Regions from separate parts of the Erwinia sp. PME.40.26/001 genome, predicted to be linked through region 1. Evidence: predicted binding sites of a transcription regulator. Region 1 holds the regulator's gene; each other region holds the start of a gene.

Region 1 (3,119 bases):
GGCGGGCTGTTATCAAAAAAATGCTTGCCACGCGAACCCGCTGCCAGCAGGTGGCAAACGGCTGGCGCGGGCAGATTAACATTGCGGTGGACAGGATTGTACGGCCGGCGCGCACGCGTCAGCTGGTGGTGGATTTTTATCGTCATTTCCCGGACATGGAGCTGCACATCATGCCGGAGGTGTTTAACGGCGTCTGGGATGCGCTGGCTGACGGTCGCGTGGACGTGGCAATAGGCGCAACCCAGGCCATTCCTGTGAGGGGGCGTTTTGCCTTTCGCGACATGGGCAGTCTGAACTGGCGCTGCGTAGTCCAGTCCCAACATCCGCTGCACCGTTACGAAGGCGCGCTGAGTGAAGCGCTGATCCGCGAATGGCCCTCGCTGGTGCTGGAGGATACGTCGCGGGCGCTGCCGAAGCGCACAACCTGGACGCTGGACAATCAGCGGCGGCTGGTGGTACCGGACTGGGAAAGCGCATTCGACTGCCTGCGTGCCGGGCTGTGCGTCGGGATGGTACCGGGGCACTTTGCCCAGCCCTGGCTGCAACAGCAGGTGCTGGGTGAGCTGACGCTGGCCTCGCCGTTTCCTGACAGTCCCTGCTACCTCAGCTGGTCTGAGCACAGCGCCTCACCGGCGCTGAACTGGTTGCTGGCCTATCTGGGCAATACCGAAACGCTGAATGCAGAATGGCTGAGTGAACAGCCCGGGATCTGATGCGCGGATATTAACGGCGATAGTCGCGGAAGGGGCCGTCGGCAACGGAGCGGCGTTCGATCAGTGAAGGATGCACTTCAATCGTCTGCTGCTCTTCACGTTTGCTGGTGATGCGGTCAAGCAGCATATCAAAGGCTGTTTCCCCCAGACGCTCTTTTGGCTGGTGTACGGTGGTCAGCGCCGGGGTGAAGTAACGGGCGTTGCGCACGTTATCATAACCGATCACCGAAATATCCTGCGGTACGCGCAACCCCATCTCGTCCGCTGCGCAAATCGCACCCATCGCCATAATATCTCCCCCACAGAAGATCGCCGTCGGACGCTGCTTCTGTGACAGTATTTGCTGCATGGCGCGGTAGCCAGATTCCGGTTCAAAGTCGCCCTGTACCAGCCATTCATCGCGCAGGGTAATCCCGGCTTCAGCCAGTGCTTTCAGGAAGCCCGCATGGCGACCGCCGCCGGTATTGCGTTCCAGCTGTCCCGGGATCGCCCCGATATCACGATGGCCGCGCTCGATCAGATAACGCCCCGCCAGATAGCCGCCTTCAAAAGCGTTATCGAGCACGGTATCGGTAAAGTCTCCGCGTGACTCGCCCCAGTCCATCACCACCATTGGAATATTACGGTTCTCTTCCAGCATGGCTATCAGGGGGTCAGGATATTCTGAACACATGACCAGCAGGCCATCGACACGCTTCTGCGCCATCATCGACAGATACGCCTGCTGCTTTTGCAGATCGTTATGCGCATTGCCGAGGATCAGCGTATAGCCTTTAGCAAAGCAGCGGTTTTCAATCGCTTCAATGATTTCGGCAAAGTAGGGGGCTTCACTGGATGTGGCCAGCAGCCCGATGGTTTTGGTGTGGTTCACCTTAAGACTGCGGGCAACGGCGCTGGGGGAGTAATGCAAAGCTTTAATTGCCGCCCATACCGCTTCGCGCGTCTCTTCGGCTACAAAGCGCGTTTTGTTGATGACATGGGACACGGTGGTGGTGGACACACCGGCACGCTTTGCCACATCCTTAATTGTTGCCATTAAAATCCTACTCCTGGTGTTATCGTAACGTACTGATAACAATTTGGTTAAACGTTTGCCTGCGCGCCGCTATTGCTGCCCGACGAGAACGATCTGGGGTGCTGTCTCAAAGATTCGGGGAGGGGTAAAATCATCCGTAGAGTGACATGCAGCGCTGACTTAAAACGTTTCCGGGCGTGTTGCGCAACGGAAAGGAATAATTCTAACAAGGCTGGGCGCAGAAAACGAGATTTTTACGGGTAAGTATGGGAAAATCTGTTGGCTTACACATTGCAGGGTTATTAAGGAGAAAATATGAACACCGATATGAAAATGACAGCGCTGGCGGTGGTGGGTTCACTGCTGATGATTATTGCGTTTAGTTTTACCGCAGTCATGCACTAAGTCCGGCCCGGGAGGAGGTGACCCCTCCCGTATACCCATCACGCTGACGGCACAGTTAACGAATTGTCTTCGGTGTCATCACCCGGCGTGCGCCGATGTAATGCTCCTGCCAGTAATCTTCACTCAGTGCACTGACCTGGATATCTTTACCGGTGCGCGGAGACTGAATAAATTTGCCCCCACCCAGATAAACCCCTACGTGGTCGGCCGTGCCGCGACCGTTAATGCGGAAGAAGACCAGGTCCCCTTTTTCCAGCTGATCGCGTTTGACCGAGGCGGCATCGCGCAGGTGATACATTTCATTTGCCGTACGGGGGATTTTGAACTTCACCAGATCTTTGTAGGCGTACCACACCAGACCGCTGCAGTCGAAGCCGGTTTTAGGTGAGGTACCGCCCCACTGATAGGGTTTGCCGAGTTGCCCCATCAATTTTGTCATCGCTGTCTCGCGCGCTTTTTGATAGCGGGCGCGGTGGGCTTTACTCAGTTTCAGCGGGCCTGAAAGCTGCGCGTCATCGCGTTGCGCAACTTTGCGCCCGGCGCGATCGCGACCATAGTGCTTCTTGTCGGCTTTTTTGTTGGCGGCGATTTTTTTGCTTAAGGACTTTTTCGTTACTTTAGCCGTGCGCAACGGTTTTGCCGCCACTTTACTCCTGGCTTTTTCTTTGAGTTTTTTTGCCGGCACCAGACGTGCTGTTTTAGCGGCGGTCTTCCTGGCGGGTTCTTTTGCTTTTTTACTGACCGGTTCTTTCACTTTTTTCGTGGAGGCGGTCTTGACCGGGCGGCGTTTGCGACGCTCATCTTCACGTGCGGTAGTGCGATCGGCTTTTTGCTGATTCGCATTAATAGGGGTATGTGGCGATGCGTGCGCCATATTGAAGAACAACTGGGTGAAAGCCAGTATGCAGAGCGTGATGAGTAAACGCATCGTTCCCATTAACAGTTTGTGCGCTGCAAAAGGTCGCAACGGAGTCAGAAAAGGCATT
Region 2 (3,119 bases), on a different contig from region 1:
CCGTACAGGTCGCTGACCATGCCCTGAATTTTGCCCCGGTACAGCAGGCGAAGAATATCGCGCTGTTTCTCTCTGTCGACGGTGAAATCAATACCCGGCCGCTCATTGCCAAACTCTGGCAGCGTAAGCAGCGGGTTTATCTTCCGGTTCTGCACCCTTTCTCTCGCGGTCAGCTGTTGTTCCTGCATTACGATGAACACACCGAACTGCGCAATAACCGCCTGCGCATACCCGAACCGCCGCTGGATATCCGTCATTTGCTGCCGCTTAGTGAGCTGGACGTGCTGATGGTACCGCTGGTGGCGTTTGATGCCAGCGGCCAGCGTCTGGGTATGGGCGGCGGGTTTTATGACAGAACACTGCAGAACTGGCAGCAGCACGGCTTTCTGCCGGTGGGTCTGGCGCATGACTGTCAGCAGGTGGAGCGCTTACCCGTCGCGGAGTGGGATATCCCATTACCGGCGCTGATCACGCCGTCCAGGCTGTGGCAGTGGTGAAAGCAAAAGGGGCGACTCAAAAAGTCGCCCCTCAAAGGTATTGTACCGGTGCTGACCTTCTTATCCGGTCAGCCCGTCTGTCAGTACAACAAACGTGCGCGTACAGTGCCCGGAATAGCCTTCATCAGCTGCAGGGCTTTATCAGCCACATCCTGCGGTGCATCGACGTCGATCACCACATAGCCCATCTGCGGCGTGGTTTGCAGATACTGAGCAGAGATGTTGATCCCCTGATCGGCAAAGATCAGGTTGATCGCCGTCAGCACGCCGGGACGGTTCTCATGGATGTGCATCAGACGACTGGCGTTTGCGCCGTGCATCGGCAGTGAGGCTTCCGGGAAGTTAACGGCAGACAGCGTCGATCCATTGTCTGAGTACTTCGCCAGCTTGCCTGCCACTTCAATACCAATGTTCTCCTGTGCTTCCTGCGTGGAGCCCCCGATATGTGGCGTCAGGATCACGTTATCAAACTCACACAGCGGCGAGTTGAACGGATCGCTGTTGGTCGCCGGCTCTTCCGGGAAGACGTCAATCGCCGCACCGGCCAGGTGCCCGGTGGCCAGGACGTGGCACAGAGCCGGGATATCGACCACGGTCCCGCGCGAGGCATTGATCAGCAGCGCACCCGGCTTCATCAGCGCCAGTTCGTCCGGCCCCATCATATTCTGGGTAGATGGGGTTTCCGGCACGTGCAGGCTCACCACATCGCTCATATTCAGCAGGTCGGAGAGATGTTGCACCTGGGTCGCATTACCGAGCGGCAGTTTGCTTTCGATATCATAGAAGAAGACGTGCATCCCGAGGCTTTCCGCCAGCACGCCCAGCTGCATACCAATGTGACCGTAACCAATGATCCCCAGCTTTTTGCCGCGAGCTTCATAGGAACCCACTGCCAGCTTATGCCACTGGCCCCGGTGTGCTTTAGCGTTGGCCGCCGGCACGCCGCGCAGCATCAGCAGCAGTTCACCGATAACCAGTTCAGCCACGGATCGGGTGTTGGAGAAAGGTGCGTTAAACACCGGAATGCCGCGCTTCGCCGCCGCATTGAGATCCACCTGGTTGGTGCCGATGCAGAAACAGCCAACTGCGACCAGTTTTTCTGCCGCGGCGAAGATCTCTTCGGTGAGGTGAGTACGCGAACGCAGCCCGATGAAGTGGGCATCGCGGATGGACTCTTTCAGTGCTTCGCTGTCCAGTGCGCCCTTGTGAAATTCAATGTTGGTGTAGCCAGCAGAACGCAGATTATCAACTGCACTCTGGTGAACGCCTTCCACCAGCAGGAATTTAATCTTGTCTTTCTCCAGTGATACTTTTGCCATTTCCCGACCCTATTTAGCTGACTTCAGATGTGGCTTCACCCCCGGGCTTTCCCGTTTACAGGCGTAACGTCAGCCTGCAGAAAGGGTAAAAACAGCGGGGATATAAGATAGCCTTCTGTCAAAATAACAAAATTTACGCCCGCAGCAATACAAACGATTGCCTGGCTGCCAGCATGGCAACACGGTCGGCCAGAACATTGCGATAGAAAATCGTGGTGCAGCGCGAACCATCAGGAGGATCGCGCTTCAGGCAGCCTGAATGTGACATAAGTCACTAAATATTGCCTGCAAAAGAAAAGATGTTTTTTAGGTAAAAATAACCGCCAGCGGGCAGATCATTTTTGAATGGTTTGCACGCCGTCAGCCGTACCGATCAGCGCAACATCGGCGCAGCGGGCAGCAAACAACCCGACAGTGACCACACCAGGCAGCGCGTTAATCGCGGTTTCCAGACGCACGGGGTCGATAATTTTCAGATTATGCACGTCGAGAATAATGTTGCCGTTGTCGGTCACCACGTTCTGACGGTACTCAGGCTGCCCACCCAGCTTGACCAGCTCACGGGCGACATACGACCTCGCCATGGGGATCACTTCGACCGGCAGCGGGAAGCGCCCCAGCACATCGACCTGCTTAGAGGCATCGGCAATACAGATAAAGCGATCGGCCACGGCAGCAATAATTTTTTCGCGCGTCAGCGCCGCGCCGCCGCCTTTGATCATCTGCATCTGACCGTTAATTTCGTCTGCGCCGTCAACATACACCGACAGCTCATCGATTTCGTTCAGATCAAAAACGTGGATGCCATACTCTTTCAGCTTAGCCGTGGAGGCTTCCGAACTGGAGACAGCCCCTTCAATCTGGTGTTTGATCGAGGCCAGAGCATCAATAAAATGCGCAGCAGTCGACCCCGTTCCCACCCCAACGATGGTGCCCGGCGTGACATAATCCAGAGCTGCCCAGCCTACGGCTTTTTTCAGTTCATCCTGTGTCATGGTATGTTTAAAACCTGTCAGTCACTGTGTGCGCGTAGTATAAAGCAAGGCTGAGAAAAAAAACCGCCTAACAGGGTCTTTGATTGACAGGAATGGAACCCACCCCACAAAGTGGCGGACAGGTCAGTGATGCCAGCCAAAGGCAAAACACGAAAAATATGGCATAGTGCAGAACCACACCTGAAAGAGAGTACAACGATTAATGAAACGCCCGGATTATCGAACGCTTCAGGCGCTGGATGCAGTGATTCGTGAACGCGGCTTTGAACGTGCCGCGCAAAAGCTCTGTATTACTCAGTCAGCGGTCT
Region 3 (3,119 bases), on a different contig from region 1:
GTTCACAGCGTGAAGAACGTCTGGATGTGCTCGATGCCCGCCTGGCCGAAATGGGTCTGAATAAAGAAGATTACTGGTGGTATCGCGATCTGCGCCGTTACGGCACCGTTCCCCATTCTGGTTTCGGTTTAGGTTTCGAACGATTAATCGCCTATGTCACCGGCGTACAGAATGTAAGGGATGTTATCGCCTTCCCACGCACCCCACGCAACGCGACGTTCTGATTTCTGCATTAAATATAAGAAATTCATATATATACTAAGGTCAGCCTCGCTGGCCTTTTTTTATTTTTGTAAATTTAGAGATGACTCACAAAGTTCCGTGATTTTTACATTTTGTAATACATATTTTCCTCTTGTTACCAGAATAAGAGATTAGTAGCATTTTCGGGCTAGATTAACCAGGCTACGAATGGAAAGATGCGTGCAGACACAGGAAGACACCAAACTCTCATCAGAGTTCTGTAAAGAATTATTGACGGCAGTGGCAGGTGTCCAAATAACTCCAATGAGGGTAATAACAAAATGATGAAGCGCAACATTCTTGCAGTAGTGATCCCAGCACTGTTGGCTGCTGGTGCCGCTAACGCAGCAGAAATCTATAACAAAGATGGCAACAAGCTGGACCTGTACGGTAAAGTTGATGGTCTGCACTATTTCTCTGATGATGACGGTTATGCTGGTGACGGCGATCAGTCTTATGTGCGCTTCGGTTTCAAAGGTGAAACTCAGATTAATGACCAGCTGACTGGTTTCGGTCAGTGGGAATACAACATCCAGGCTAACAATTCTGAAGGCAGCGATGCACAGACTGGTAACAAAACCCGTCTGGGCTTTGCCGGTCTGAAACTGAAAGACCTGGGCTCAATCGACTACGGCCGTAACTACGGCGTAGCGTATGACGCTCTGGCATGGACTGACGTACTGCCAGAATTTGGTGGTGATTTCGGTCAGTCTGACACCATGACCAGCCGTACTACTGGCGTGGCTACCTACCGTAACACTAACTTCTTTGGTCTGGTTGATGGCTGGGACTTCGCTGTTCAGTACCAGGGCAAAAACGAGCGTGACGATATCACCCGCTCTAACGGTGACGGCTACGGCTTCTCCACTTCATACGTTTCTCCGATCGGCGTAGGCATCTCTGGTGCATACAGCTCTCAGGACCGTACTAATGGGCAGAACACTGGTGCAACGACCCTGGGTCGTGGTGACCGCGCTGAATTCTGGGGCACTGCTCTGAAATATGACGCAAACAACGTTTACCTGGCAGCGTCTTATGCCGAAGGCCGTAACGCTACCCGCATTTCAGGTGCTATCACCAATGCTGGCGTGAGCACTGACGTTTCTGGCTTCGCTAACAAGACTCAGGATATTGAACTTGTTGCACAGTATCAGTTCGACTTCGGTCTGCGTCCATCCATTGCCTATGTTCAGACTAAAGGCAAAGATATCGAAGGCGTTGGCGATGTTGACCTGGTTAAATACTTCGAAGTGGGTACGTCTTACTACTTCAACAAAAACATGTCTACCTACGTTGACTACATCATCAACCAGATCGGTGATGACAACAAACTGGGCATAGGCTCAGGTGATACCGTAGCAGTAGGCCTGGTTTACCAGTTCTAATTGCCCTTTAATCGCGGCTCAGGTCGCGATTAACCGTGCACTCAACGGAGCTTCGGCTCCGTTTTTGTTTTTCTCCCCTCCCTTGTCCCTTTCTGCTGTTTTTTTGACGCAAACGGTTGGTAATTTACCCTTACTGGCGGTAACCTGAGTCCTCACTTCGCTTTAATTTAAGCTAACGGACTTCGACTATGTTTGAACGTATTGCAGCTGCACCCGCCGACCCTATTCTTGGTTTAGCCGATCTGTTCCGCGCTGATGACCGCCCAAATAAGATCAACCTCGGCATTGGCGTGTATAAAGATGAAACCGGCAAAACGCCGGTACTGACCAGCGTTAAAAAAGCTGAACAGTATCTGCTGGAAAACGAAACCACTAAAAACTATCTGAGCATTGATGGTATTGCTGACTTTGGTCGCTGCACCCAGGAACTGCTGTTCGGTGCAGACAGTGCACTGATTTCCGGCCATCGTGCCCGCACTGCGCAAACCCCTGGCGGCACTGGCGCACTGCGCATTGCCGCCGACTTTATTGCCACCCAGACCAGCGCAAAGCGCATCTGGGTGAGCAATCCGAGCTGGCCAAACCATAAAAACGTGTTTGCCGCTGCCGGTCTGGAAGTGTGTGAATATGATTACTATGATGCTGCTGAGCATACGCTGGACTTTGACGGGCTGGTAAGCAGCCTGAGCGCAGCGCAGGCCGGTGATATCGTACTGTTCCATGGCTGCTGCCACAACCCGACCGGCATCGACCCTACGGCGGCCCAGTGGGCCCAGCTGGCTGAGCTGTCGCTGACTAAAGGCTGGCTGCCGCTGTTTGACTTTGCCTATCAGGGCTTTGCCCGGGGTCTTGAAGAAGATGCTGAAGGCCTGCGCGCATTCGCCGCCAGCCATCAGGAACTGATCGTTTGCAGCTCTTACTCGAAGAATTTTGGGCTGTATAACGAACGCGTCGGTGCCTTCACGCTGGTTGCCGCTGATGCCACCGTGGTCGACACGGCGTTCAGCCAGGTCAAGGCCACCATCCGTGCTAACTACTCCAACCCGCCTGCGCACGGTGCTGCCGTCGTGGCCACGATCCTCGACAACAGCGCACTGCGTGCCCTGTGGGAGCAGGAGCTGACCAGCATGCGTGAACGGATTCAGCGTATGCGTCAGCTGTTTGTTAATACCCTGCAGGAAAAAGGCGCAAAAGGCGACTTCAGCTTTATCATTAATCAGAACGGGATGTTTTCCTTCAGCGGCCTGACGAAAGATCAGGTTGTGCGTCTGCGTGAGGAGTTTGGCGTGTACGCGGTGAATTCCGGACGTGTCAACGTGGCAGGCATGACGCCGGATAATATGTCTCAGCTGTGCGAGGCAATTGTCGCGGTACTGTGATTCGGTGAGCTGAGGGTGACCACCCACCGGGTGGTCACCCTTTTTTATTCGCTATTGCAGGAAGGGATTGCTGATGCGCTCACGTCCCAGCGTGGACATCGGACCGTGCCCC
Region 4 (3,119 bases), on a different contig from region 1:
GCGGCGAAATCCTTGTGCATCTCAGCAATCATGCGATTGGTCAGTTGCTCAATGGTCTCACCGTTTTCATTCGCACGTTTGATGATTTTGTCATCAATATCGGTGATGTTACGCACATAGTTCAGCTCATAGCCGCTGTAACGCAGGTAACGCGCTACCACATCAAATGCCGCGAAGGTTCTGCCGTGTCCGATATGACAGAGGTCGTAAACGGTAATGCCACACACGTACATCCCGATTTTACCGGCATGAATAGGTTTAAATTCCTCTTTTTGACGACTCAGGGTGTTGTAAATCTTTAGCATTGAGACATTCCGTTTTAAACGTGTGCGGGATTAGCGAAAAAATGGCGAAGTAAATATTCTGACGTATTCTTACCTTCAGCGCGGCGCAAAGCAAGGTTATCTGCGTTTCCTTTATGAAGGGGAGGCTGACGAGCTATCACATTTTGTGATATAAGAGCCGTCTGTCGCACGGGACAGACTCCAGTCTCAGTTCCCGGCGCTCAATGTTAAATACTCCAACCCTGACAGGATGAGAATATGGTCACTTTCCAGACTAATCATGGCGATATCGTCATCAAGACTTTCGATGATAAAGCGCCGGCTACCGTTAAAAACTTCCTTGAGTACTGCCGCGAAGGTTTTTACGACAACACCATCTTCCACCGTGTGATCAACGGCTTTATGATCCAGGGCGGCGGTTTTGAACCGGGCATGAAGCAGAAAGACACCAAAGAAGAGATCCGCAACGAAGCGGGTAACGGCCTGAAGAACACCAAAGGCACCCTGGCGATGGCCCGTACTCAGGCGCCACACTCTGCGACCGCCCAGTTCTTCATCAACGTGGCTGACAACGACTTCCTGAACTTCCGTGACGAAAGCCTGCAGGGCTTCGGTTACTGCGTGTTTGCCGAAGTGGTTGAAGGCATGGACGTGGTTGAGAAAATCAAAGCCGTGGCTACCGGCCGCAGCGGGATGCACCAGGACGTGCCAAAAGACGACGTGATCATTCAGAAAGTCACCGTCAGCGAATAATGTCGCATACGCTGTTTATCGCAGATATCCATCTGTGTACTGAAGAACCGGCTATTACAGCCGGTTTTCTGCATTTTTTACGCCGTGAAGCACAGCACGCCGACGCGCTGTATATTCTCGGTGACCTGTTTGAAGCCTGGATCGGTGACGATGACCCGAACCCGCTTCATGCCGAGGTCGCACACGCCCTGCGCCAGCTGCCCGTTCCCTGCTATTTTATTCACGGTAATCGCGACTTTCTGCTGGGCAAACGTTTTGCCAAAGCCAGCGGTATGACGCTGCTGCCGGAAGAGCAGGTGCTGGACCTGTACGGCAGGCGCGTGCTGATTATGCATGGCGATACCCTGTGTACCGACGATCAAGGCTATCTGCGTTTTCGCGCAAAGGTCCAGCAGCGCTGGCTGCAGACGCTGTTCCTCGCCCTGCCCCTCTTTGTCCGTCAGCGTATCGCCCTGAAAATGCGCGCCGGCAGCCGTCAGGCTAACAGCAGCAAATCTCAGGAAATCATGGACGTCAATCAGCAGGCGGTAGTGGCGGCGATGTCAGGCCATCAGGTGCAGTGGCTGATCCACGGTCACACCCATCGCCCGGCCGTTCATCCCCTGCTGATCCAGGGTCAGGCGGCTGAACGCCTGGTGCTCGGTGCCTGGCATGAAGAAGGGTCAATGATCAAAGTCAGCCCTGACGAGATAAGCCTGATCTCCTTCCCGTTCTGATGCAAAAATCTGAGTGAAAACGGCGGTACTTGACGCTACGCAACCGTTTTCCTCACCGCGCAGTCGTGATATTCTCTTTGCCCTTCCCATCGGGTCGCCCTGTTGAGCGGCCCTGGTGACGTTTTACAATCACAGGAGTCAGACCCGCATGACATCGAACGCCGCACCGGCCCGCATTGCTATTGTTATGGGTTCCAAAAGTGACTGGGCAACCATGCAATTTACGGCGGAAATCCTTACCAGCCTGGACGTTCCCTTTCACTGCGAAGTGGTGTCTGCACACCGCACGCCGGACAAACTCTTCAGCTTTGCCGAACAGGCCGCCGGTAACGGCTATCAGGTGATTATCGCCGGCGCAGGCGGGGCAGCCCACCTGCCGGGCATGCTGGCGGCGAAAACGCTGGTGCCGGTACTGGGTGTTCCGGTGCAGAGCGCGGCCCTGAGCGGCGTCGACAGCCTCTACTCTATTGTACAAATGCCGCGTGGCATTCCGGTGGGCACGCTGGCAATCGGTAAAGCCGGCGCTGCCAATGCGGCCCTGCTGGCGGCACAGATCCTCGCGCTGCATGATGCCGGGCTGGCCGATCGCCTGAATCACTGGCGTCAGAGCCAGACCGACGAAGTGCTGAATAACCCGGACCCGCGGGAGGAAGCATGAAGCCGGTCTGCGTATTAGGTAACGGCCAGCTGGGGCGTATGCTGCGCCAGGCAGGTGAACCTCTGGGTATTGCCGTCTATCCGGTGGGCCTGGATGCGGAACCCGAATCCCTGCCCATTGCGCAGAGCGTGATCACTGCTGAAATCGAGCGCTGGCCTGAAACGGCATTAACCCGTGAACTGGCGGGCCATAATGCCTTTGTTAACCGCGATATCTTCCCACTGCTGGCCGATCGTCTGACCCAGAAACAGCTGCTGGACCGGCTGGGCCTGGCAACCGCGCCGTGGCAGTTGCTCTCCAGTGCAGATGAGTGGGCGCAGGTATTCACCACGCTGGGCCCGCTGGCCATCGTTAAACGCCGCACAGGTGGCTATGACGGTCGCGGCCAGTGGCGACTGCACGCCGGTGAAACCGAATCACTGCCCGCTGACTGCTACGGCGAGTGCATTGTTGAACAGGGGATCAATTTCTCCGGCGAAATGTCGCTGGTTGGCGCGCGCGGCCACGACGGGCATACCGTGTTTTACCCGCTGACACACAACCTGCATCAGGACGGCATTCTGCGTACCAGCGTCGTGCTGCCGGAAGTAAACGAGCAACATCAGCAGCAGGCCGAGCGTATGCTGTCTGCCATCATGAATGAACTGAACTACGTCGGCGTGATGGCGATGGAGTGTTTCGTGGTACCGGAAGGTTTGCTGATCAACG

What was found. Region 1 encodes PurR, which represses purine synthesis genes. Its sites were predicted from a motif close to CANGCAAACGTTTGCNTG; they were not measured.
Region 2: serA (phosphoglycerate dehydrogenase) is a predicted target of PurR. The motif match lies at 1,963-1,980, and genes of this name have one in related genera.
Region 3: ACZ3HG_RS16050 (amino acid aminotransferase) is a predicted target of PurR. The motif match lies at 1,734-1,751, and genes of this name have one in related genera.
Region 4: purE (5-(carboxyamino)imidazole ribonucleotide mutase) is a predicted target of PurR. The motif match lies at 1,790-1,807, and genes of this name have one in related genera.

What each region holds. Positions count from the first base shown of each region.
Region 1 covers NZ_JBVHNP010000001.1:374,262-377,380, forward strand. Annotated here, with positions in the region: gene punR (DNA-binding transcriptional activator PunR) at 1-713, shown strand, start outside; gene purR (HTH-type transcriptional repressor PurR) at 724-1,749, opposite strand; gene cydH (cytochrome bd-I oxidase subunit CydH) at 2,044-2,133, shown strand; gene ACZ3HG_RS02070 (C40 family peptidase) at 2,189-3,061, opposite strand.
Region 2 covers NZ_JBVHNP010000002.1:435,258-438,376, reverse strand. Annotated here, with positions in the region: gene ACZ3HG_RS09515 (5-formyltetrahydrofolate cyclo-ligase) at 1-497, shown strand, start outside; gene serA (phosphoglycerate dehydrogenase) at 578-1,816, opposite strand; gene rpiA (ribose-5-phosphate isomerase RpiA) at 2,152-2,811, opposite strand; gene ACZ3HG_RS09500 (LysR family transcriptional regulator ArgP) at 3,014-3,119, shown strand, end outside.
Region 3 covers NZ_JBVHNP010000005.1:226,857-229,975, reverse strand. Annotated here, with positions in the region: gene asnS (asparagine--tRNA ligase) at 1-224, shown strand, start outside; gene ompF (porin OmpF) at 525-1,628, shown strand; gene ACZ3HG_RS16050 (amino acid aminotransferase) at 1,817-3,007, shown strand; gene ACZ3HG_RS16045 (MBL fold metallo-hydrolase) at 3,059-3,119, opposite strand, start outside.
Region 4 covers NZ_JBVHNP010000004.1:204,726-207,844, forward strand. Annotated here, with positions in the region: gene cysS (cysteine--tRNA ligase) at 1-305, opposite strand, end outside; gene ppiB (peptidylprolyl isomerase B) at 543-1,037, shown strand; gene lpxH (UDP-2,3-diacylglucosamine diphosphatase) at 1,037-1,753, shown strand; gene purE (5-(carboxyamino)imidazole ribonucleotide mutase) at 1,902-2,411, shown strand; gene purK (5-(carboxyamino)imidazole ribonucleotide synthase) at 2,408-3,119, shown strand, end outside.